One region of the Devosia yakushimensis genome, then DNA from elsewhere that is predicted to be linked to it. Evidence: predicted binding sites of a transcription regulator. Region 1 holds the regulator's gene; each other region holds the start of a gene.
What was found. The regulator LexA, encoded in region 1, represses DNA repair genes until DNA is damaged. The targets are predictions, from matches to a motif close to TGTTCNNNNTGTGTTCNG.
Positions count from the first base shown of each region.

Region 2: a site for LexA is predicted at 2,016-2,033, ahead of recA (recombinase RecA). Genes of this name have one in related genera too.
Region 3: a site for LexA is predicted at 3,447-3,464, ahead of QQL79_RS14970 (DNA recombination protein RmuC). Genes of this name have one in related genera too.

Region 1 is NZ_BSNG01000001.1:1,362,368-1,369,292, forward strand. It holds gene QQL79_RS06770 (2-dehydro-3-deoxygalactonokinase) at 1-857, opposite strand, end outside; gene QQL79_RS06775 (IlvD/Edd family dehydratase) at 1,158-2,954, shown strand; gene QQL79_RS06780 (YybH family protein) at 3,005-3,355, opposite strand; gene lexA (transcriptional repressor LexA) at 3,385-4,098, opposite strand; gene QQL79_RS06790 (molybdopterin molybdotransferase MoeA) at 4,207-5,409, opposite strand; gene moaC (cyclic pyranopterin monophosphate synthase MoaC) at 5,406-5,888, opposite strand; gene trpC (indole-3-glycerol phosphate synthase TrpC) at 5,888-6,700, opposite strand; gene trpD (anthranilate phosphoribosyltransferase) at 6,697-6,925, opposite strand, start outside.
Region 2 is NZ_BSNG01000001.1:1,002,844-1,009,768, reverse strand. It holds gene alaS (alanine--tRNA ligase) at 1-665, opposite strand, end outside; gene recA (recombinase RecA) at 858-1,934, opposite strand; gene ribB (3,4-dihydroxy-2-butanone-4-phosphate synthase) at 2,084-3,202, opposite strand; gene araD1 (AraD1 family protein) at 3,395-4,390, shown strand; gene QQL79_RS04815 (aldo/keto reductase) at 4,458-5,474, shown strand; gene QQL79_RS04810 (ArsR/SmtB family transcription factor) at 5,534-5,884, shown strand; gene QQL79_RS04805 (SRPBCC domain-containing protein) at 5,997-6,482, shown strand; gene QQL79_RS04800 (DUF2237 family protein) at 6,520-6,903, opposite strand; gene cckA (cell cycle histidine kinase CckA) at 6,909-6,925, opposite strand, start outside.
Region 3 is NZ_BSNG01000001.1:3,091,859-3,098,783, reverse strand. It holds gene QQL79_RS14995 (hypothetical protein) at 1-435, shown strand, start outside; gene QQL79_RS14990 (hypothetical protein) at 450-1,013, shown strand; gene truA (tRNA pseudouridine(38-40) synthase TruA) at 1,010-1,747, opposite strand; gene fmt (methionyl-tRNA formyltransferase) at 1,750-2,670, opposite strand; gene def (peptide deformylase) at 2,849-3,364, opposite strand; gene QQL79_RS14970 (DNA recombination protein RmuC) at 3,489-4,901, shown strand; gene QQL79_RS14965 (hypothetical protein) at 4,969-5,457, shown strand; gene QQL79_RS14960 (dienelactone hydrolase family protein) at 5,549-6,439, shown strand; gene recR (recombination mediator RecR) at 6,578-6,925, opposite strand, start outside.

The sequences.
Region 1 (6,925 bases):
ATGCCTGTTGCGCCGGTTTTGGCGAGCACATCGGCATAAAGCGCGCAAAGTGCGGCCGAGCCGATCAATGGCACAGGTTCGGCACCGATGAGATGACGATTGCTGCCGATCTCGGTACCGATCAACAGGCCGGACAGGAAGCCGGCGCACCAATCGGGCGCGCGGCCGGACAGGAGCGAGCCGGCGCGGACCTGGAACAACTGGCCGAGCAAGTCCTGGGGGCGCGCAAGGCCGGCTTCGGCGCCGGCAACAAAGCCTTCGGCGCGGGCGGGACCGTCGAGCGGGCCATTGAGGGAATGGCGCAGCACGGAATGAGTGCTGAGGATTTCGAACAATTCGCCGGTCATGGCGGTGGCGAAGTGGTCGATATGGGTGCCGCTGAGCTGGGCCCATTTAGAATGGGTGCCGGGCATGCAGACCACGCCCGTATAGCCGGGGCGGAGGGCGGCGAGGCCGAGTAACTGGGTTTCTTCGCCGCGCATGACATTGTCGGCGCCGTTTTTCTGGCAGACGCCGGGCAGAATCGAGACCGCGAAGCGGGTGTTCGGCATGGCGGGCTGGACGGCGCCGGCGAGCAGGTGGCGCAGATCGGTGGGGGCTTCGAGATAGGGCGCTTCGAGCCAGCCTTGGCGGGCGCCGGCCATGCCGCAGACCAGCACATCAATGGAGCCGGCGCGGGTACCGGTGACCCCGTCGAGCAATTCGCTCAGCGCGGCGGGATAGTCCTCGCGCGTGAGTTTACCCATGCCCTTGGGGGAATTGCGCGAAAATGTGACCGCGCCATCGGCGGCAATGCCCCAGGCGCGCAAGTTCGAGGTGCCCCAATCAACGGCGACCCAATCCACAATATCAGTCAAATCACTCCCCCTGAGCCGCATGCCTTATCCCGGCGGGGCGACCCTAATCGTAGAGCGCCGGTGGAGCCAGCCAGAATCTGTGGCTGCCGGCGCGACAGAAGAAGGGCCCAAGCCGCATGGTTTCGTCTCCTCATTTGGTAAGCGAGCAGACGCGTTTCGGAACATTGCACAGGGCTTTTTTCCGCGCCTCTAAAAAGTATGATTTTTTGGCAGAATTCCGTTCACTCTCGCTATGGGCATGCTAGAAAGCTGCAATCGTTGAGGCACGATCCGCCAGCGCGGACAGTGAGGTATGAGGAAATGACTGCCAGCAAGCCCCAGAAGCTGCGTTCGCGCGCTTGGTTCGATAATCCTGACAATCCAGATATGACGGCGCTTTATCTCGAGCGTTACATGAACTTTGGCGTGTCGCGCGAAGAGCTGCAATCGGACAAGCCGATCATCGGCATCGCGCAGACCGGGTCCGATCTTTCGCCGTGCAACCGCCACCACATCGTGCTGGCCGAGCGCGTGCGCGAAGGCATTCGCGAAGCGGGCGGCATTGCCATCGAATTCCCGGTGCATCCGATTCAGGAAACCGGCAAGCGTCCGACGGCCGGGCTGGACCGGAACCTGGCCTATCTGGGCCTGGTCGAAGTGCTGTACGGCTATCCGTTGGATGGCGTGGTGCTGACCATTGGGTGCGACAAGACCACGCCTGCCATGCTGATGGGCGCGGCGACGGTCAATATTCCGGCAATTGCGCTGTCGGTCGGGCCGATGCTGAATGGCTGGCACAAGGGCGAGCGGACGGGCTCGGGCACGATTGTGTGGAAGGCACGCCAGATGATGGCGGCCGGCGAGATCGATTATGCCCAGTTCATCGAACTGGTGGCGTCTTCGGCGCCCTCGACGGGCTATTGCAATACGATGGGCACGGCCACGACGATGAACTCGCTGGCCGAGTCGCTGGGCATGCAACTGCCGGGTTCGGCGGCGATCCCCGCGCCTTATCGCGATCGTCAGGAAATGGCCTATCGCACCGGCAAACGCATTGTGGACATGGTGCATGAGGATTTGAAGCCCTCGGACATCCTGACCAAGGACAATTTCATCAATACGATCGTGGTCAATTCCGCGATCGGCGGCTCGACCAATGCGCCGATCCATATCCAGGCCATTGCCAAGCATATTGGCGTGGAACTGGAATTGCAGGATTTCCAGACCTATGGGCACAAGGTGCCGCTGCTGGTGAATTTGCAGCCGGCCGGCGAATATCTGGGCGAGGATTATTACCATGCCGGCGGCGTGCCGGCGGTGGTCAACGAGCTGATGGGGCAGGGCCTGATCCGCGAGAATGCGCCGACGGTCAATGGCAAGACCATTGGCGAGAATTGCCGCAATACGCCGATCCAGGATGACAGGGTCATCCGGCATTTCGACAATCCGCTCAAGACCGAGGCCGGGTTCCTGGTGCTCCGCGGCAATCTCTTCGACAACGCCATCATGAAGACCAGCGTGATCTCCTCCGAGTTCCGCGATCGCTACCTCAACAATCCGGCTCACCCCGGCATGTTCGAGGGCAAGGCGGTGGTGTTCGATGGTCCGGAGGATTATCACCACCGGATCGACGATCCGTCGCTGGCGATCGACGAGAATACGCTGCTGTTCATGCGCGGCGCCGGGCCGATCGGCTATCCGGGCGCGGCGGAAGTGGTCAACATGCGGCCCCCTGATTACCTGATCAAAAAGGGCATTCACTCGCTGGCCTGTATTGGCGATGGCCGCCAGTCGGGCACGTCGGGCTCCCCCTCGATTCTCAATGCATCGCCGGAAGCGGCGGCGGGCGGCAATCTCGCCATCCTCAAGACCGGGGACCAGGTGCGGATCGACCTCAACAAGGGTACGGCCGATATCCTGATCTCCGACGCCGAGATCGCCACCCGGCGGCAGGAACTGGCTGAGGCTGGCGGATACAAATATCCCAAGCATCAGACGCCCTGGCAGGAAATCCAGCGTGGCATCGTTGGCCAGCTTGGCGACGGCGCCATTCTCAAGCCAGCCGAGAAATACCAACGGATTGCCCAGACTAATGGTGTTCCGCGCGACAACCACTAGGCACACCCAGCTCTTGAAGCAGAAAGGCCCGCCGATCGGCGGGCCTTTTTTTATTCGGGGAAGGCACTCAAATGCTCGTGCAGAATGCGCCAGATGCCATCCCGCTTGCCCAGGACGGTCGTCCCCCTGCCACTCCCACGGATGATCTGCCCCTCGAGAGTTGTTTGCCAATGAAAACTGTAGATGCAGCATGCTGCCTCATCGGCTTTGGCGATCCAACGCAGGTCTTGCAGCCAATATGTCTCATCAGCCAGGCGTTGCCAGGTGCGCTCGAAAGCGGCTCGCGCCGCTTCCATTCCACGATAGGAACCAGAGCTAAACCAAAAGGTCGCGTCATCGTCGATCAGCGGCGTTAGCAGCTCAAAGTCGTGCCGATTGATACGCTCGGCATAGGCTGCCATCACCGCCTCAGGCGTGGCGCGATCCACAATCAGTATTTTCGCAATAGTCCGACGAGCCGACCCTGGACCTTGACCCGATCAGGCGGAAAGATTCGGGTTTCGTAGGCGGGGTTGGCGGCTTCGAGCGCGACGGTGTTGCCCTTGCGCCGCAGGCGCTTGAGGGTGGCTTCCTCGTCATCGACCAAGGCGACGATGATTTCGCCGGTGCTGGCCGATTCCTGCTTTTTGATGAGGACGGTGTCGCCATCGAAAATGCCGGCGTCGATCATGGAATCGCCGCGTACTTCAAGCGCGTAATGTTCGCCCGCGCCCAGCATCTCGGGGGGGACCGAAATGGTGTGGGAATGGGTCTGGATGGCCTCGATGGGCGTACCGGCGGCGATGCGGCCCATGACGGGAATGGAGATCGGCCGGGCATAATCTTCGCCGGCGGATTTGCGGGCCGGCGGATTGGACACTTTGCCCAGCGTGCCCTCGATGACCGATGGCTCGAAGCGCGCCTTGCGGCCGCCCAGCGAGGGGTTCATCGAATCGGGGAGTTTGACCACTTCGAGCGCTCGGGCCCGATTAGGCAGGCGGCGAATGAAACCGCGCTCTTCAAGCGCGGTGATCAGGCGGTGAATGCCGGATTTGGAAGCCAGATCGAGGGCGTCCTTCATTTCATCGAATGAGGGGGGGATGCCGCTTTCCTTCATCCGTTCGTGGATGAACATCAGCAGCTCGTGTTGTTTGCGCGTCAGCATTGGCGGCCTTCCACAGGGATTCGGAACATAGGCAGAACGACTATACGTGTTCCAGTTATGTTCCGCAATATCCCCAGCGGCCCCATCGTGATTTTCTTGGCTAGACAGTCAAAAGGCGTCGATCTGGATGGATTCGACTGTCGATCCGGCGGGGGCGCCGGGGTCGAATTCTGGCTGGATGATCAGCATATCGGCGTTGGACAGGGATGAGGTGTGGCCGCTGTCAGTCTGGGAGATTGGCATCAGCTCGGGGCCGGTGGGCGTATGCACCAGCTGGGCGCGCATGAAGTGGCGGCGCGCGGAATTGGGCGGGGTGGGGCCGGCCAAAGGCAGGCGCCAATTGGGTTGTTCGGCATAGCCGAGCCATTTGCGCAGAGCCGGCTTGATGAAGACGGTGGCGGTGACCATGGCCGAGACGGGATTGCCGGGCAGGCCGAAAATCAGCGTCTTGCCGCGGGTGCCAAACATCAGCGGTTTGCCGGGGCGCATATTGATGCGCCAGAAATCCAGCGTCACGCCGAGTTCGAGCAGCACGTCCTGGACGATATCGTGGTCGCCCACGCTGGCGCCCCCGGTGGTGATCAGAATGTCCGGCTCGGCGGCGAAGATTGATTCGAGCTTGGCCCGCAGGGCAGCGCGGTCGTCGCGGGCAATGCCGTGGTCGGTGACCTCAGCGGCATAGGGGGCGAGCATGGGGGCGAGGCCAAAGCTGTTGGACGCGACGATCTGGTCGGGTGCGAGGGGCGAGCCGGGCAGCACCAGTTCGTCGCCAGTGGCGAGGAGGGCGATGCGGGGGCGCGTGGCAACCGTAAGCGCGGGGGCGTTGGCGGCGGCGGCTACGGCCAGCTGCATCGGGCCCATGCGGGCGCCGGCTTCGATCAGGGCATCACCGGTGGCGAAGTCATTGCCGATGGCGCGGATGCTGCGGCCGGGCTTGGGCTGTTCGGCGAAGGTCACCAGATTGCCGTTTGGCGTGGCTTCTTCCTGCATGATAACGGCGTCGGCGCCGGGAGGAACCGGGGCGCCGGTGAAGATGCGGACGCATTGGCCTGCGGCCAGGCTGCCGGGGAAACCGGCGCCGGCTTGCGATATGCCGATCAGTGTGAGGCGGTGGCCGGGAGTGATGTCGGCGGCGCGGACGGCATAGCCATCCATGGCGCTGGCATTGAAGGGGGGCTGGTCGTGGGTCGCGAACAGGGTTTGCGCCAGGACGCGGCCATTGGCGTCAGCCAGGACGACGATTTCGGGGCGTACGGCGGGCACGCGCGCGAGAATGGCGGCGATGGCGGCTTCGACGGGTAAGAGGCTCATGGTGTGCGTACGAAGTCGCCGGATTTGCCGCCGGACTTTTCGAGGAGGCAGATGTCGGTGAGGACTATGGCGCGGTCGATGGCTTTGGCCATGTCATAAAGCGTCAGCGCGGCGGTGGAGGTGGCAACGAGGGCTTCCATTTCAACGCCGGTCTGGCCGGTGGTTTCGGCTGCGGCTTCAATGCGGATGGCGGTGCCGCTCTCGGCCGAGATGTCGACGCTGACCTTGGTGAGCGGGATCGGATGGCAGAGCGGGATCAGCTCGGAGGTCTTTTTGGCGGCCATGATGCCGGCAATGCGGGCCACGGCCAGGGCGTCGCCTTTTTTGAGGGTCCCGCCCATAATGGCAGTGATGGTGGCCGGCTGGGCGATGACGCGGGCCTGGGCGACGGCGCGGCGCTTGGTGGAGGCTTTGTCGCCGATGTCGACGATATGGGCTTCGCCGCGCTCGTTGAGATGGGTGAGCCTGGCCTCGGCCATTAGCGGACGGCCTCGGGCGCGCCCATCAGCAGGGTGCGGGTGGCGGCGGCGACGTCGTCCTGGCGCATCAGGCTTTCGCCGACGAGGAAGGTGCCGATGCCGGCCTCCTGTTCGAGCTTGACCACGTGGTCGTGGGTCATAATGCCGCTTTCGCTAACCAGGAGGACATTTTTCGGTACGCCGATGGCGAGGTTGATCGAGGTGTCCAGCGTGGTTTCGAAAGTGCGCAGATTGCGGTTGTTGATGCCGATGAACTCGGCGCCCAGCGCGAGGGCACGGTCGAGTTCGAGCTGGTCATGGACTTCGACCAGGGCATCCATACCCCATTCGGCGGCGGCGTCGAGCAGATAGCGGGCCACGTCATCGCCAATGGCGGCGAGGATGACCAGGATGCAATCGGCGCCCCAGGCGCGGGCTTCGGCGACCTGATAGGTTTCGAACAGGAAATCCTTGCGCAAAACCGGGAGGCGGGTGGCGGCGCGGGCCTCGATCAGATAGCTGGGCGAGCCCTGGAAGGAGGGGCGGTCGGTCAGCACGGACAGGCACGCGGCGCCGGCGCTTTCATAGGCGCGGGCGATTTCGGCGGGGTTGAAATCGGGGCGGATCAGACCCTTGGAGGGGCTGGCCTTTTTCACCTCGGCAATCAGGGCATATTGGCGCTGGGCGCGCTTGGCCTTGATGGCGCTGATGAAGCCGCGGGGCGCGGGCTGGTCATGGGCTTGCGCCACGACCTCGGCCCAGGGGCGCATGGCTTTGGCCGCGGCGATTTCTTCGCGCTTATAGGCCTCGATCTGCTGCAGGATATCGCTCATTGGTCCTGTCCGTTGGAAACCGCCACAAGGCGGGCCAGAGTTTGTTTTGCTTTGCCGCTGTCGATTGCCTCGGCGGCCATGGCTGCGCCTTGGCTGAGGTCGGCGGCTTTGTCGGCTACGATGAGGGTCGCAGCTGAATTGAGTAATACGATGTCACGATAGGCGCCTGGGGCGCCATCGAACAGGGCGTGCATTGCGGCGGCATTATAGGCGGGATCGCCGCCG
Region 2 (6,925 bases), 360 kb from region 1:
CGCGGCAGGCCGGTGCGCGACCCGTCGGCATGCTGCTCGAACTGCATGAAGACGAGATTCCAGATTTCGATCCAGCGATCGCCATCTTCCTCCGGCGAGCCCGGAGGGCCGCCCCAGATGTGATCGCCATGGTCGTAGAAGATTTCCGAACATGGACCGCAGGGACCGGTATCGCCCATCTGCCAGAAATTGGACTTTGCACCGAGCCGCACGATGCGATCCTCGGACAGGCCGGCAATCTTCTTCCAGAGTTCCATGGCCTCGTCATCGTCCTGATAGACGGTGACCATGAGCTTGTCCTTGGGCAAGCCCCAATCCTTGGTCAGCAGATTCCAGGCCAGCTCGATCGCGCGATCCTTGAAATAATCGCCAAACGAGAAATTGCCGAGCATCTCGAAAAAGGTGTGATGCCGTGCGGTAAAGCCGACATTGTCCAGATCATTGTGCTTGCCGCCGGCGCGCACACATTTCTGCGCGGAGGTCGCGGTCGAATAGGGCCGCTTTTCAACGCCGGTAAAAACGTTCTTGAACTGCACCATGCCGGCATTGGTGAACATCAATGTCGGATCGTTGCGCGGCACCAGCGGGCCCGATGCCACGGCCTCATGACCATTGCGGGCGAAGTAATCGACAAAACTCGAGCGGAGATCGTTTACGCTGGTCATCAACAGGCTTTCATCGGAATGGCGCCATGCGCCGCAGAAGGTCGGGGGGCTTTCTATCGCGCGGTTTGCGCCTCTGTCCAGCATTGCGGCAGCAAGAGGGCATTTGTCATTGGCCGCGATGCCAATGGCGCCAAAAGAAAGGAGGCAGCGCTTGCGCGCCACCTCCACAAAACCGGCATGGGAAAGGACGATCTATTCGTCGCTATCCGCACCATCATCGTCCCCGCCGGACACCAGCAGAACTTCACCAAGCAGGCCGGAACTTTCACGCACACCGCGCTCGATCGTTGCCGCTGCCTCGGGATTGTCCTTGAGGAACTGCCGCGCATTCTCACGGCCCTGCCCCAGGCGCTGGCTATCCCAGGAGAACCAGGCGCCGGACTTCTCGACAATGCCCGACTTGACGCCAAGGTCGATCAATTCGCCAGTCTTGGAAATGCCTTCGCCATACATGATGTCGAATTCCACCTGGCGGAACGGCGGAGCCAGCTTGTTCTTGACCACCTTCACGCGGGTCTGGTTGCCCACGATCTCTTCGCGATCCTTGATCGCGCCGATACGGCGGATATCGAGACGAACCGAAGCATAGAATTTGAGCGCATTACCGCCCGTCGTAGTTTCGGGCGAGCCATACATCACGCCGATCTTCATGCGAATCTGGTTGATGAAGATGACCAGGCACTTCGACTTGGAGATCGAGGAGGTCAGCTTGCGCATGGCCTGGCTCATCAGGCGAGCCTGTAGACCAGGCAGCGCGTCCCCCATTTCGCCTTCGAGTTCGGCACGCGGCGTCAGCGCAGCCACCGAGTCGACAACCAGCACGTCGATGGCGCCGGAGCGCACCAGCGTATCGGTGATTTCGAGCGCCTGCTCGCCGGCATCGGGCTGGGAAATCAACAGGTCATCGACATTGACCCCGAGCTTGCGGGCATAGATCGGATCGAGCGCATGTTCCGCGTCGACGAAAGCACAAATGCCACCGGCGCGCTGCGCCTCGGCAATGACATGCAGGGCCAGCGTGGTCTTACCCGAGCTTTCGGGCCCGAAAATCTCGACGATTCGGCCCTTCGGCAGGCCGCCAATGCCCAAGGCGATGTCGAGGCCGAGCGATCCGGTGGAGATGGCCTCCACTTCGATCGATGCAGCCTCGCCCAGCCGCATGATCGAGCCCTTGCCGAAGCTGCGCTCGATCTGGCCGAGCGCTGCGGCAAGTGCCTTGTCCTTATCCATAGTTCCACCCTCAACAACGCGAAGCGGCGAGCCAGCCATAGTTCTCTCCTTATTTCACGCTCTGGGGGGCCGCGCAACGCGTTGGCACCGCAGGTCGCTGTCCATTTAATGTGCCCTATTTGTTCTCATTTTGTTTCCAAAGTGTCAAGTGGGGAACCGGAACAAAATAAGAAAGGCACCTGAAGGGGTCAGGAGAGCAGAATCGTTTCGCCGATCTCGAGCCCAAAGCCGCCCAGACCGACATATTGGCGCCCCGAAGTCGTCATCAGGGCGATGGATTGGACACCGAGATCGCGCAGCATCTGCGAGCCCACGCCAATCTCGCGCCAGCCCTTCATGCGCTTGACCGCGCTGCCATGATGCTCGCCGCCCTGCCCGTCCTGTGTCGGGGAGCGACGGCTATCCTCTTCGCGATCCCCGGCGGAAGCGCCGCGCAGCAACAGAACGATGCCGGTGCCGCCCCGCGCGACGATCTCCGCAACAGCACGCTCAATGGGATCGGCCTCGCCGGCCGCGCGCGCCAGCAGATCGCGCAGCGGCTGTTCCCGGACGATGCGGCAAGGCACATTGCTCTTGCCCTCGACATCGCCCAGCACCAGCGCCACTTGCTGCACCGGATCGAACGGGGTCTGATAGGCATAGGCAACCGCCGGCAAGCCGCTGACCATGGTGGGAACCACGGCCTGGCGCGACAGGAATTTCTCCTGTGCCAGGCGATAGGAAATCAAATCCTCGATCGAGATGATCTTGAGGCCGTGCTCCTGGGCAAAGGCGATCAGTTCGGGCAGACGCTTGACAGTGCCATCGTCATTGACCACTTCGGCCAGCACGCCGGCCGGCTCAAGGCCAGCCATGCGCGAGAGATCGATACCGGCTTCAGTATGGCCGGAACGGGCCAGCACGCCGCCCTCCCGGGCCAGCAGCGGGAAGATGTGACCCGGGCGGATGAAGTCGCCAGCATGAGCATTGCCCCCGGCCAGCGCCCTTATGGTGGCGGTTCGTTCAGCGGCGGAAATACCCGTGGTCATGCCGACCCGGTAATCGACCGTCACGGTAAAAGCCGTGCGGAACGGATCGATATTATTGGCGACCATGGGATCGAGATTGAGCTCGGCCGCGCGGGCCGTTGTCATCGGCACACAGATAATGCCGCTGGTATGGCGGATCATGAAGGCGATCTTTTCGGGCGTCGCCTTGCCGGCCGCCATGATCAGGTCGCCCTCATTCTCCCGGTCGGTGTCGTCCACCACAACCACGAGTTCGCCTGCGGCAATCGCCGCGAGTGCGCTTTCGACGCTGTCCAGCATGGCAAAGTCATCCCCGGCGCCGCCCTGGCGCTGCCCCCGATATAGAGACGCCAGCGACCTCGCACAATCCAAAGCAGGGTCTATGGTGGCGCGAGATTTCATTAGTATGATTTTTGGGCTTGCCTAGTGTGCCCCTCTTGCGTTCTATGCCTGCCAGTTTGGCCCGCCGGGCCTCTCCGCGGGAGGACACAAATGAATCTGATCCAATATTTCGATCTCAACGGCGAGCGCGCCGTCGGCGCCGTCCAGGGCGAGGTGACCCGCCAGGTCAATGGCGCCAGCAGCGTCTACGGTCTGGCCCAGGCGGCAATCGCCGCCCAATCGGGCATGGGCGCGCTGATTGCGCAGCAGGGATTGGGCGAAACTGTCGATAAGGCAGCCCTGTTGGCCGAAGGCCGGCTTCTGGCGCCGATCGACCATCCCGACCCGGCCCATCTTTATGTCACCGGCACCGGCCTCACGCATCTGGGGTCCGCCGCGACGCGCGATGCCATGCACAAGTCCAACGGCACCAAGACCGAGGACAACCTGACCGATTCCATGAAAATGTTCCGCATGGGGCTGGAGGGCGGCAAGCCCGCCGATGGCAGCAAAGGCGTGCAGCCGGAATGGTTCTACAAGGGCAACGGCTATACCGTCGTCAATCCCGGCCACCCCATCCCCTCGCCCAGCTTCGCCCTGGACGCTGGGGAAGAACCTGAAATCGCCGGCATTTATCTCATCGACCACAATGGCCAGCCCCGGCGACTGGGCTTTGCCCTGGCCAACGAATTCTCCGACCATGTGACCGAACGGGTCAACTATCTCTATCTGGCGCATTCCAAGCTGCGCGCCTGCTCGTTCGGACCGGAATTGCGGCTGGGCGATCTGCCGGCCCATATCGAGGGCAAATCACGCATCTGGCGCGATGGCCAGGTGATCTGGGAAAAGCCATTCCTCAGCGGCGAGGATAATATGAGCCACACCATCGCCAATCTGGAATATCACCACTTCAAATATGAGCTGTTCCGCAATCCCGGCGATATCCATGTGCATTGTTTCGGCACGGCAACGCTGAGCTTCGCCGATGGCATTTCGACCAGGCCCGACGACATTTTCGAGATCGAGGAAGCCCAGTTCGGCGCCGCCCTGCGCAACCCGATCCGCATCGAAACCGAACACCCGGTAATCATCGGCAACGTCTACTAGGACCAATCGCAGCGTCTTTACGGCGGCCAACTAACATGTCAGTTATCCTCCCATCTGGGAGGAGACTATGGCGGCACGCACATTCGAGACGCGCCAGATCGGCAAAACCGGTCTGGAAATCACCACACTGGGCCTTGGCTGCGCGTCCCTGGCCGGCATTTTTACCAATGTGCCGGCCGACCAGGCCCGAGCGACCATAAGCCACGGCCTCGACATGGGGATAAATTACGTCGATACGGCGCCCCAATATGGTTATGGCCGCTCCGAGCATCTCGTCGGCGACGTCCTGCGCGAGCGGCGCGCCGGCACCGTGCTCTCGACCAAGGTAGGGCGGCGCCTCAAGCCCGTGAAGGAATGGAGCGAGCCGCATAATTGGGTCAATCCCCTGCCCTTCGAGCAGGTCTATGACTATTCCTATGACGGCATCATGCGCTCCTACGAGGACAGCCTGCAGCGGCTGGGCATGAATGGCGCCGATATTCTTTATGTCCACGACATCGGCACTGCCACCCATGGCGTAGAGGGCAACAAGCCCTTGTGGAAACAGCTCGAAAGCGGTGGATACAAGGCGCTGCGGCAATTGCGCGACAGTGGCGAGATCAAGGCGATCGGGCTGGGCGTCAATGAATGGCAGGTGCTGATGGACGCCTTCGCCCTGGGCGATTGGGACGTGTTCCTGCTTGCCGGGCGCTATACGCTCCTGGAGCAGACTTCGCTCAATCCCTTCATGAGCACCTGCATCGAGCGCGGTGCTTCCGTGGTCATTGGCGGCCCGTTCAATTCGGGCATTCTGGTGGGCGGCGCCATCTTCAATTATGCCAAGGCACCGCAGGCCATTGTTGATCGCGTCAAAGCACTCGAAACCGTCTGCCAGGATTTCGGTGTAGCCCTGCCCGCCGCCGCGCTGCAGTTTCCCCTGACTCATCCCGCCGTATGCAACGTGCTGCCGGGGCCGAAATCGCCGGAAGAACTCGACGGCATCCTCAAATGGTGGGACGCCAAAATCCCCGACGCGCTTTGGACGGAACTGGCCAACCAGGGATTGCTGGCCCCCGGAACGCCCATTCCCGGCGGAACGGCTTGACGCGGAGAGCGAACAAGCATTGAATAACCAATAGGTTTTATAACCAAAATAGGTCATTCATGCCGACGCCTGCCAGTCTTGACGCCACTTTCCAGGCTCTGTCCGACCCGACACGGCGCGCTATTCTGGCGCGGCTGGCACAAGGCGAAGCCTCGGTGATGGAACTTGCCGAGCCCTTCGCCATGAGCCAGCCGGCCATTTCCAAGCATCTCAAGGTATTGGAAAATGCGGGGCTGATTTCGCGCGGGCGCGACGCGCAGCGGCGGCCATGCAAGCTGGAGGCACAGCCACTAGCCGAGGCCACCGGATGGCTGATCGAATATCGCAAATATTGGGAAGCCCAATTTGAGCGGCTCGATGACCTGCTTGATGAACTCAAGCGGCTGGAGGCCATGGCAGGCAAAGCGTAGAGCGCAGGACGATCCGCTGGAATCGGATCGTGCGCTCTATCTTATTGTTGTCGCATCGGATTCGACCGAAAGCCGCTTCGCACTTTTCGGTCCGATGCTTAGGGAGGACGAGATGGCATTTGGCGGACCACTGCGCATATCCACGCCCAGCGATACCGAAATCCTCACCGAGCGCGACTTCGCCGCGCCGCGCGATCTGGTGTTTGCCTGCTATACGCAGCCGCCACTGATCAAGCGCTGGCTGACCGGCCCGCCGGGCTGGACCATGCCGGTCTGTGTTTTCGAGGCGCGAGCCGGCGGACGCTATCGCTACGAATGGCATAAGGGCGATGAGCGCCTGGCCATGTCTGGCGTGATCCACACCATCACTATGCCGGAACATATCCGAAGCGAGGAAGGCTTTGATCAGCCCGACACCGGCGGCATGTCGCAGTCGCTGGTCGATTTCGAGGAAAAGCCTGAGGGAACGACAGTGATCAACCGGCTGACATACGCGTCCAAGGCCCTGCGGGACCAGATTGCGGCAACGGGCATGGCCGATGGCATGGAGATGAGTTTCAAGAACCTGGATGCGCTATTGGTGGAGCGGAAGCGCTAGCTCTATTTTTGCTTCCCCCACGGTGTCATTCCCCGCCCTAGTTCAAATCCAGAGCATACCTCTTGAGCACCTCGAGGGGGATAAGTCCGAGCACGGCTTGATTGGTTGAGCGCAGGAACACTTTGGGCGCCTTGCCGGCGGCGTGGGCTTGCGCCCAGCGGCCGGCGACGAGGCACCAATGGTCGCCGCCGCTCAGGCCGGGAAACGAGAATTCCGGATGCGGCGTGGAAAGATCGTTGCCGACCGAAGCGGAAAATTCCAGGAACTCTTCCGTCGCCTGGATGCACACCAGATGCACCGCCGCGCCATCCGGCCCGGCCGCACAATAACCGGTGCGGAAGAAGCCGGTCAGCGGATCGCTGGAACAGGGCTGCAGCGGCTCGCCCAGTACATTGAGCTCGGCGGCGCCGAAGCGCCCCATCTCGTTCAATTGACCTCGCCCT
Region 3 (6,925 bases), 1.7 Mb from region 1:
ACCGCCATCCTCATCTATTTCTTCTTCGCTTTCCTCGCCATCGCCTTCGCCTCGATGAATATCGGCATGCCCGGCCTGGGCGGCATTGCCAGCGCGCTTATCGTGCAGGGGCTTTCGCTGGCCGCGCTCGCCCTCGCCATCCAGGGCACCAAGGCCGCGCTCAAATCCACCCAGCCCATGCTCGACCTCATGGTCCCCGGAACCTATGCGCTGGTCTTCTATCTCATCGTCGGCGCGTTTCTCTCGCTGATCGGTGGTCCCATCCTGCTGCTGCTCTGGGTGGCGTTGGGCTATCTTCTCTACCGCCTGGCGCGCCTCGCGACGCTCTGGAGTGTCGGTGTGAGCCTTGCCTTTGCAGTTTTGACCGTACTGCTGCTTGTCGCCATGCCAGTGACGCTTTACATGCTGTCCAACCCCGCCGCTTCTCCCATCTAGCCCCGAGACAGCTTTTGGCCCAACCGACCTCGACCTTTCTCGAAGAACTGATGAATGCCGCGCGCGGCTGCTTCGCCCTGCTGGTGGGCAATCGGCAGGCATCCACCTGGTTCGATTTCAGCCAACGCGGCCTTATTGGCAGCCTGATTGCCGCAGTGATCGCCATTGGCCTGGCTGGTTTCGGCCCGGTGCTGATCGGCGTACCCCTGCCCAAGGGCGCCGCCACGCAATCCATCGTTATCAATGGCGTATTGTTCGTTGCCCAGGCCGGCACGGCCTTGCTCGCCCTGCGCCAGATGGGCCGGCAGGATGGCTTCGTGCCCTATCTGGTGGCGTCCAATTGGGTCACCCTGGTCTCGGCGGTGCTCTTGCTGCTGTCCACTCTGCTGGGCCCGCTGGGCGTTGCCATCCTGGCTCTGGTGGTCATTCTGGCGCTGGCGACCTTCATCAATATCGGCCGCTTCATCGTCACCCTGACGCCGATGCAGATCGGTATCCTGTTTGTTTCGCAGGCTGTCGGCGTGTTCCTGGCCCTGGCTGTCGTAGCGATCATCTTCGTGCCGCCCCCGGCCGCCTAGTAATCCACCCGCGTCAGGTAGAGCCCGTCCGATGGCGCCATGGCCCCGCAGCGCTTGCGGTCCCGCGCATCCAGCGCCGCCCGGAAATCGCGCGGTTGCCACTTGCCCTCGCCCACAAGTTTCAGCGAACCGACCATGGACCGCACCTGATGGTGCAGAAAGCTCCGCGCGCTCGCCGTGATCACGATATGCTCCATCTCCCGCCGCACTGCTAAGGCATCCAACGTGCGCAGCGGCGATTTGGCCTGGCATTCCGCCGAACGGAACGTGGTGAAATCATGCGTCCCCAGGATCATTCCTGCGGCATAATCCATCGCGTCGGCATCGAGCGGCATGGGCACGTGCCAGACATGGTTACGCTCGATCACGGGCGGCGCCCGGCGGTTGAGAATGCGGTATTCATAATGCCGCGCCTTGGCCGAAAACCGCGCCTCGAAATCATCCCCCACCGCCTCGGCTTCAATGATCGCCACCGGATCGGGCCGCAAATGATAGTTCAGCGCCTCGCGAATGCGGAACGGGTCCCATGCCTTGCCGAGGTCAAAATGCACCACCTGGCCCAGCCCATGCACCCCCGCATCGGTCCGCCCCGCCGCCTGCGTGGTGACGGCCTCGCCGGAAAACCGCTCAATCGCCTCTTCCAGCGCCTGCTGCACACTTGGCCGACTCGTCTGCCGCTGCCAGCCCGAGAAGGGCGTGCCGTCATATTCCACTGTGAGCTTGTAGCGCGGCATGGCTACTGGACAGTCCCCGGCATAGCCCCAACCCCACGCAAAAACGTCGCCGCATCCATGGCGGACTTGCCCTCGCGTTGCACCTGCACCAGCCGCACCGCCCCACTGCCACAGGCAATGGTCAAATCCCCCAGCACTGCGCCCGGCGCGCCGGACCCCTCCACCAGGCTCGACCGCAACACCTTGACCCGCACCCGCTTGCCGCCCAGCTCTACCTCGAACCACGCCCCCGGAAACGGCGACAGCCCGCGAATATGGTTATGCACTGCCTCGGCAGGCAGCGACCAGTCGATCCGGCTCTCGGCCTTCTCGATCTTTTTGGCATAAGTCACGCCATCTTCCGGCTGCGGCTTGAAATCGAGGCTCCCCCGCTCCAGCGCCGCCAGCGCCCGGCCCATCAGGTCCGCACCCACCCGCATCATCTGGTCGTGCAATTCGCCCGAAGTCATATCCGGCCCGATGGGAATGACCTCGCCCACAGCCACCGCGCCGGTATCGAGCCCCTCATCCATTTGCATCACCATGACGCCGGTCTGGCTATCGCCTGCCATCACCGCCCGCTGGATCGGCGCTGCGCCCCGCCAGCGCGGCAGGAGCGAACCATGCAGGTTCAAACACCCCATGCGTGGTGCCTCAAGGATCGCCTTGGGCAACAGCAGCCCATAGGCCACGACAATTCCAACATCGGCATCATGCAGCGCAAACACGCCCTGCTCATCCAGCCCCTTGAGCGAGCGGGGCGTAAACACCGGAATGCCAAATCCCTCGGCCGCCACATGCACTGCCGATTTGCGCTCTTCCTGCCCGCGCCCCGCCGGCTTGGGTGCCCGCGTATAGACGGCAACCACCTCATGCCCCGACGAAACGATCTCGGTCAGCGTGGGCACGGAAAATTCAGGCGTACCCATGAATACAACGCGCATATGAGGCTCCTTCTTCCCCTCGCCCCTTGTGGGAGAGGGACGATATTTCTGCGTTCAGCAGAAATATCAGGGTGAGGATTTGCTGCCGCAAACGCAGCGCATTGGAGAGATCGCCGACCCCTCATCCGTCTCGCTACGCGAGTCTCCTTCTCCCGCAAGGGGGAAGGAGAAGGCAAAATCAGCCAGCCGCTCGCTTGGCCGCCTTGTCAAATTTCTTGATCACCCGGTCGCGCTTCAGCCGGCTGAGATAATCGATGTAAAGCACGCCATCGAGGTGATCGAGCTCGTGCTGGATGCAGACGGCCAGCTTGCCATCGGCGTCCTTGGTGACGTCCTTGCCATCCAGATCGGTATATTTGACCGTAACCGTGCTCGGCCGTTCCACCTCGTAGAACAGCTCGGGAATGGACAGGCACCCTTCCTCGGTCACCTGCATTTCCTCGCCGAACTTGGTGATTTCGGGATTAATCAGCACCATCGGCGCCGGCTCTTCCCCTTCGCCCGCCAGATCCATCACCACTATGCGCTTCATCACCCCGATCTGGGGCGCGGCCAGCCCGATGCCGGGCGCGTCATACATGGTTTCCAGCATGTCCTTGGCCAGCGTCTTGATCTCGTCATCGACCTCGATAATGGGGTCGGCAACGGCGCGCAGGCGCGCATCGGGAATGACAAGGATCGGGCGGATAGCCATGGGTGAAACGTCCAGCGAAACAGGAATTGCCTTCGATATGGTATTTTCCGCCCCTGGGTCAACTCTGGGGACCGGCTGCGTCTAGAACATTTCGCGAACGAACGAATCGGCTTAAAAGATTTGGATGGATACTCTGCTTTTCACCATCGGTGAGGTGCCTGTCACGGTCGCGCAGGCCGCCATCGGCGCTGGCGCGGTGCTGGCGCTGCTGATTGTCGGCCTGTTACTGGCCGCCATGCGCGCCAGCACCCGGCGGGCCGAAGCAGCCGGCCAATTGGCGGCCGAACAATTGCGCACCAGTTTTCTCGAACAGCTCGCCGACCGCGACGCGCGCATCCAGGCGCTTGATCATCAGGTGCGTGTCGAGCGCGAGCGGGGTGTCGACCAGCTCGACAGGGAGCGCGAGAAAACCGCCGACCTCCTGACCGAAGTTTCGGCCCTCCGCGCCCGCATGGCCGAACAGACCAAGCAGGCTGAGGCCAATTTGGCGCGTTTCCTCGATGCCCGCCAGCAGATGACCGACGAGTTCAAATCCATCGCCGGAGACGTGCTCAAGAGCCATAGCGAGACCTTTACCAGGCAGAACCGCGAGCAGGTTGATGTGCTGCTCAAGCCGCTCAACGAGAAGATCGTCGAGTTCCAGAACAATATGATCAAGGATCGCTCCGCCATGGGCGAGCAGATCCGCGCGCTCTACGAAAGCAACATCCAGATCACTACCGAGGCGAACAACCTCACTCGCGCCCTCAAGGGTAATTCACAGTCGCAGGGCGCCTGGGGCGAGATGATCCTCTCCACCATCCTCGAACGCTCGGGCCTGCGCGAGGGCGAGCAATTCGTCACCCAGCAGAGCCATACCGGCGAGGACGGTTCGCGCGTGCGCACCGATGTTGAGGTGCTGATGCCCAATAATGACCGGTTGGTCATCGATTCCAAGGTCTCGCTCACCGCCTTCGAGGCCTATACCTCAAGCGAGGACGACACCCGCCAACAGCATTTGCAGGCCCATATCGCCTCCATCCGCGGCCATATCCGCACGCTGGGCGACAAGACCTATCAGCGGCACGCCGGCAGCAAGATGGACTTCGTGATGATGTTCGTGCCCATCGAATCGGCCCTCGCAGCCGCGTTGCAAAAGGAACCGGGCCTGGTCGAAGAGGGCATGAGGTGTGGTGTCATGCTGACGACGCCGACCACGCTGATGACCGTGCTGCGCACCGTGCGCAATGTCTGGGATATCGAAAAGCGCCACCAGAATGCCGAGGAAATCGCCTCGCGCGCCGGTTCGCTCTACGACAAGGTCGTGGGGTTCCTTGCCACCATGGACAAGATGGGCACCCATATCGACCGCGCCCAGCAAAGCTTTGCCGATGCCAAGGGGCAATTGTCTGGCAAGGGCAGCGTTGTGCGCCAGGTCGAAATGCTGCGCGAACTGGGCGCGAAATCCAGTAAGCAACTCCCCGCCGGCTGGGATGGCGGCGCTGAAGATGTGCGGGTCCTGCGGCTGGTGGGCGAGGAGCCCGGCGACCTCTCCTGAGCCGATCGAACCTCTCGCCACTTCCCGCGTTGTACAGCCACGCAGCTGATCAACATGGGAGACGACAATGGCTCAGCATCATGACCATCACGGCACCATGGTGCCGCAGGAAACCAATTTCGATAACGCCGACCAGCCGGGCATTGCCCAGCCCTATAGCCAGAGTGAAATCGAGGATTTGCTTTATGGCGACGATCGCCCCGCCATGGAGCGCCTGGCCCGCTTGCGCGAAATGCGCGACGAGGCCGCCATTCGCGAGAGCGGTGATTGGGGCGATCAGGACCCGGCGGCCATGCTGGACGAACTCGATCGCGCCATCGACGAATTGAGCGCGACCATCGCCAATGCCGACGACACCAGCGACTATGCCGACCTGGATGCCCCGCTCGATCGCGACGACCGGCTCGACATGCTCTCACCTGATGACGAAGATGCCCGCCATGCGATCGAAGGTGATGATGAGGAGGGATTCTTCGAGGACGACGATGTCGGCCCTGTAGAGGAGAACCCCTGGGATGGCAGCGACGAATTCCATCCGGAAAAGGATCTGCACTGACCGCTGCGGCGGCCTGTAACAATTGCGCGATGGTCATGCCCGTAACCATCGCGCGGCTCTATCCTGCCTCGGCAAACAGGAGGAGGATAGCATGACCGATCGCGACCCCGCCGAGCAGCCCCAGATCACCCAGGAAATGATCGCGCTGTTCGATGACTATACCCATCTCTCCCTCGACCGCCGCAAGTTCATGGACAATCTGGCCAAGCTGGCCGGCTCTATGGCCGCCGCTACTGCCGCCGCCGGCCTCATGGCGTCCAATGCCCAGGCGCAGGGCCTCACCGCCGAAACCGACGATCGTCTCACCATTTCCGACATCACCTATGCCGGCGCCGATGGCGAGATGAAGGGCTATCTGGCCCGCCCCAAGGAGGGCGGTCCCTTCGGCGCCGTCATCGTCATCCACGAAAACCGCGGTCTTAACCCCCACATCAAGGATGTGACGCGCCGTGTGGCTCTGGAAGGGTTCATCGCGCTGGCCCCCGACTATCTGTCCGATCAGGGCGGCACGCCGGCCAATGAGGACGACGCCCGCGCCCTTTTCGGCAATCTCGATCCCGCAGCGGTCGCCGCCGATGGTGTCGCCACTATTGCCTATCTCAAGACCCTGGACGGCGCGAATGGCAAGGTGGGCGCCATGGGCTTCTGCTGGGGCGGCGGCACCGTCAATGCGCTCGCCGTCGCCTCGCCCGATCTCGCCGCCGGCGTCGCCTATTATGGCGGCCAGCCGGCTGCGGCCGATGTGCCCAAGATCAAGGCGCGGTTGCTCCTGCATTATGCCGGGCTCGACGACCGCATCAATGCAGGCATCCCGGCCTATGAGGAAGCCCTCAAGGCCGCGGGCACCGACTACGAACTCTTCGTCTATGACGGCGTCAACCACGCCTTCAACAACGAAACCAGCGCCGCCCGCTACGACAAAGCCGCCGCCGACCTGGCCTGGTCGCGGACGATTGGGCTGTTCAAGGAGGCTTTGGCCTAAAAGGGGTGCAGCCTCCAACTCACCCCACCCACTGCACCAGCACCTCCCCCTTGATGGGGAAGGCCGGGAGGGGGTGACGGGAGCCACAATATTGGGCTCAGCCTCTCGAAGCGGCGATGGTCGAGCCGGCCCTTTGCTCTAGATCTCAGTCCGCGCCCGGAGCGCCTGGCTCAACGTGCCTTCATCGAGATAATCGAGCTCCCCGCCCACCGGCACGCCATGGGCGAGGCGCGTTACCTTGGCGCCCGATCCAGCCAGCCTATCGGTAATGTAATGGGCCGTGGTCTGCCCCTCGACTGTGGCATTGACGGCCAATACGATCTCGCGGAATTCATGCGCCCGCCCCAGCAGCGCCTCGATCGAGATGTCCTCCGGACCCACCCCGTCGAGCGGCGACAATACCCCGCCCAGCACGTGATATTTGACCGCGCCCACGCCCGCGCGCTCCAGCGCCCAGAGGTCGGCCACATCCTCCACCACGATCAG